Regions from separate parts of the Mesorhizobium sp. M7A.F.Ca.US.011.01.1.1 genome, predicted to be linked through region 2. Evidence: predicted binding sites of a transcription regulator. Region 2 holds the regulator's gene; the other holds the start of a gene.

Region 1 (2,200 bases), on a different contig from region 2:
ACGCTGGACCGCGACCACTTCATGACCGCCCGCGAGGCCCAGGCATGGGGCATCGTCGACCATGTTTTCGACACGCGAAAAAAGGCGGCGTGAGCCAGGGCCGGATCGGAGTACGTCCGGCTGTCGAAGATTTGACGATGCCGGTCTGGTTCCATCGGCGGCGCGCCACTATAGTCTTGGGATGACCGACACTCATCAGTCCAGATCATTGCACCGCGTCATCGCCGTTATAGCGCTCGCCATTGCGGGCCTCACCAGCGGCGCGGCACTTGCCGAAGACAGTTCGCCGTCAACGCAAAAAGGCGCCCTGCCCGGCGTAACCGGTGACTACCGCATCGCCAAGCCGGCTCCGGAGCCCGACGACGCGTTTCCCGGCAACGGCAACGGCCAGTTCAAGATCGGCGATACGGATGTCAGGATTTCCGGCAGCATCACCGTCGATGTCGGCGCCGCTCGATCGGGCCGCCGCGCCACTGACAGTCTGTCGGCGCGTGCTGCGTTGCGCCAAACAGACAATCCGCACATGAAAACGGCCCCGCCGTGCTTTGCGCAAACGGACGGGGCCTTTTTGGATCTCAAATCCAATCTCTACCGGGAGTGTACTGCCGGCATTTGATTTCGGATGCAACGCGGCGTTCAACCGACGATCCGACTAACAGTCTCTGATTTTTACGGGGATATGGCAGGTCACGGTTTGTCGGGTGGCGAAAACGCTAAACCCTGGCACTTATGCCTGCCGCCGCTCCAGTACCAACTGGAACCCTATGGGACGATCCGGTGGCGTCATAGCTCCGCTCCTTTGTCCATTGCGACGTTGTCGTCACGAAGCACAAATCGCAAATGCCTGCGGCGTCTCGCAGGCCGCCTTTGGGCGGCGAGGCCATCGAAAGACGGCCGTCTTCGTTGACTGCTGGAGACTGCTCCCGTCAGCTGGTGGCGTCAACCATCAATAGCCGGTTACCGAAAAATGTGATCGCCGGGAGGTTACGTGCAGGTCAGCTTTTGCACAGCTTTGTCAGGAGCGTGTTCGGCCTTTGTTCTTTCCGCTTGCCCGTTCACGCGAAAGACGGTTAAACGCTTTGGTCGGGAACTGTGGCGTCTCTCGACGTGGCGGCAAAACTACCTACATAGGGGATGGCCGGGAAAACCCGCCATTCCAGGAAATTCCAGATTCTGAGGCGGCGACCGGCTATGGCCGACCATAAATATCTTTCCATTCGCGGGGCGCGCGAACACAATCTGAAGAATGTCGATCTCGACTTGCCGCGTGACAGCCTGATTGTCATGACCGGCCTGTCGGGGTCCGGCAAGTCATCGCTTGCCTTCGACACGATCTACGCCGAAGGCCAGCGCCGCTACGTCGAAAGCCTGTCGGCCTACGCGCGGCAATTCCTTGAGATGATGCAGAAGCCTGACGTCGACCAGATCGACGGCCTGTCGCCCGCCATTTCCATCGAGCAGAAGACCACCTCGAAGAACCCGCGTTCGACGGTCGGCACCGTCACCGAGATCTACGACTATATGCGGCTGCTTTTTGCGCGCGTCGGCATCCCCTATTCGCCGGCCACCGGCCTGCCGATCGAGAGCCAGACGGTTTCGCAGATGGTCGACCGCGTGCTGGCGATCGAGGAAGGCACGCGCCTGTTCATCCTGGCGCCGATGGTGCGCGGCCGCAAAGGCGAGTACCGCAAGGAATTGCTGGAGTTGCAAAAAAAGGGCTTTCAGCGCGTCAAGGTCGATGGCGTCTTCTACGAAATCGCCGACGTGCCGGCGCTGGACAAGAAGTACAAGCATGACCTCGACGTCGTCGTCGACCGCATCGTCGTGCGCGGCGATCTCGCAACGCGGCTCGCCGATTCCATCGAAACGGCGCTGAAGCTGGCCGATGGGCTGGCGGTCGCCGAATTCGCCGACAAGCCGCTCGATGCCAGCCAGACCGGCGAGGATTCGGTCAACAAGTCGAAGAACGAGACGCATGAGCGCATCCTGTTCTCGGAAAAGTTCGCTTGCCCGGTCTCCGGCTTCACCATTCCGGAAATCGAACCGCGGCTGTTCTCGTTCAACAACCCGTTCGGCGCCTGCCCGACCTGCGACGGTCTCGGCAGCCAGCGCGCCATCGACGGCAATCTGATCGTGCCGGACGAAAACGTCTCGCTGCGCGACGGCGCCGTCAGCCCGTGGGCGAAGTCGACCTCGCCCT
Region 2 (2,200 bases):
GCTGGCGGTTGAGGTGCTGGAGGATATTCTGCGCACGGGCGCATGGAAGGACCGCCGTTTCGCGGTCAAGGAAGCCGTTACCTGACGCAACGATCCCCGCGATCCGCCGCCGCCGCCCTCACTGCCTGGCAGATGACGGAGAGCTGAATTTCCAGCCACAAATGCCAACAGACGTTGGCGTTTTGGCTCCGTTTCGTTCACGGCAAACGAACGTCCCGAAGATTGATCGTCCTTTGTGGAGGTCGATAGACTGATAATGCCAAGCCTTGGGTCGAGGATGAGCCACAGGTCATTAACCATAATAATTTCAATGTGAGCAGGCGCATCGCCGTGCTTGGCGCCTGTGATCGCGACCCGCTGGCAAGCGCCAAATAATTTCAGCAGCCTTAACAAATTCATTAAACTTTAAACGGTTGCAGAACACAACTGGAACAGATAGGGTTTGTTCTGGGTTTGTTTTTCGATTCTGGTTTCAGGTAACCTGGGGGCCGCCATGCTGACGCGCAAGCAACATGAACTGCTGATGTTCATCCATGAACGCCTGAAGGAGAGCGGCATTCCGCCATCCTTCGACGAGATGAAGGAGGCGCTCGACCTTGCCTCCAAATCCGGGATTCATCGGCTGATCACCGCACTTGAGGAGCGCGGCTTTATTCGCCGGTTGCCCAACCGGGCACGCGCGCTGGAAGTGCTGCGATTGCCGGACTCGATCGCGCCCGGCCTCAACGCGGCAAAGAAGTTTTCGCCAAGCGTCATCCAGGGCAGTCTCGGTCAGGGTGGTGCCCTTGGCCGGCAGATCAAGCCGGCGCCTTCGCGGATGCCCTCGCCCGGCAATGATGACGATGCGGTCTCCGCCGTGTCGATCCCGGTCATGGGCCGTATCGCCGCCGGTGTGCCGATCGATGCCATCCAGCATCAGACGCATTCGATCTCGGTGCCGCCGGACATGATCATGGGCGGCGCCCACTATGCGCTGGAGGTCAAGGGCGACTCGATGATCGAGGCCGGTATCTTCGACGGCGACACCGTCATCATCCGCAATGCCGACACGGCGAGCCCCGGCGAGATCATCGTGGCGCTGGTCGATGAAGAGGAAGCGACGCTGAAGCGGTTCCGCCGCAAGGGCGCTTCGATTGCTCTCGAAGCCGCCAATCCAGCCTATGAAACCCGTATTTTCGGCCCGGACAGGGTCAAGGTGCAAGGCAAGCTCGTCGGCCTGATCCGCCGCTACTGAGGCGGCTGTGGGTTGGCCGCTGGCTTCTCCGGTTTCTTGAAGGGTGCCAGCCCCCTCGCCTCACGAGAGTATTTGCGTTGCGTGTGCCAGGGCCGATATGGGCTGTCCACCGCGAAGCTGATCGTCGCCGGCGTGGTCGCCGATTGGCGATCGAAGAAGACCGCGGCACTGCCTTTGCGAGCCAGTTGCCGCTTGGTGATGACGAGGACCAGCGGATTGTGACAGGCGTCATACGCGGTGGCGTCATTGATGACGATCAGCTCGGCGAAGCCGCAGGCTTTCCAGGTGTCCTTGCGGTCCTCGACATACGCAATGATCGCACCGGACATGTGCCTGGCCACGCAAACGCCTGAGGAGCAATAGAACGGGGATCCCAGCGGCAGATCAACGGCATCCGCGACATCGAATTGCCCATCGCTGTTGTCGAACACCTCTGGCACGACGATGGTTTCTGATGTCAGGGCGCGTTTCCAGTTGTCGACGGTGAATTCGTTCGGCCGCTCCCGGCTGACGGCAAGCTCACCGCCACCGATCGGCAACGCCACCAGCCGGGCGTCTTCCGAGATCAGCACATCCGGCGTGCGCGTATCCGAGACGGTCAGCAAGCCTGCCAGCGCGAATGGCAGAGCAGCGAGCCGCAGCCAGGTTGTCGCCATCGTCGCGATGACCAAAGCAATTGCCACCAACAGGACCGACTGTTGCGAAATCAGCCCGACCCCGTCGACAGGCGAACGCTCGGAGATCCAGCCGGATATGGCGATCATCATCGTCAGGCCCTTACCCATCAGGTAGAGAGCCGGCCAATCCAATCCGAAAGGCATCAGCAGCGCGCTGGCGACGGCCAGGAACATGACGACGGTGACGATCGGCATAACCGCGAGATTGGCAAACAGGCTAAGCGGCGAGACACGCTGAAAATGCCAGATGGCAAACAGCGTCGTCGCGCTTCCCGCGATGATCGAGGTC

The links. The regulator LexA, encoded in region 2, represses DNA repair genes until DNA is damaged. The targets are predictions, from matches to a motif close to TGTTCNNNNTGTGTTCNG.
Region 1: the regulator LexA is predicted to act here: its motif matches at 1,025-1,042, upstream of uvrA (excinuclease ABC subunit UvrA).

The regions. Positions count from the first base shown of each region.
Region 1 covers NZ_RZRT01000027.1:37,546-39,745, forward strand. Annotated here, with positions in the region: gene EOA13_RS22305 (ATP-dependent Clp protease proteolytic subunit) at 1-93, shown strand, start outside; gene EOA13_RS39575 (hypothetical protein) at 182-616, shown strand; gene uvrA (excinuclease ABC subunit UvrA) at 1,192-2,200, shown strand, end outside.
Region 2 covers NZ_RZRT01000024.1:27,765-29,964, forward strand. Annotated here, with positions in the region: gene kynU (kynureninase) at 1-85, shown strand, start outside; gene lexA (transcriptional repressor LexA) at 494-1,234, shown strand; partial or broken gene EOA13_RS20955 (ComEC/Rec2 family competence protein) at 1,228-2,200, opposite strand, start outside.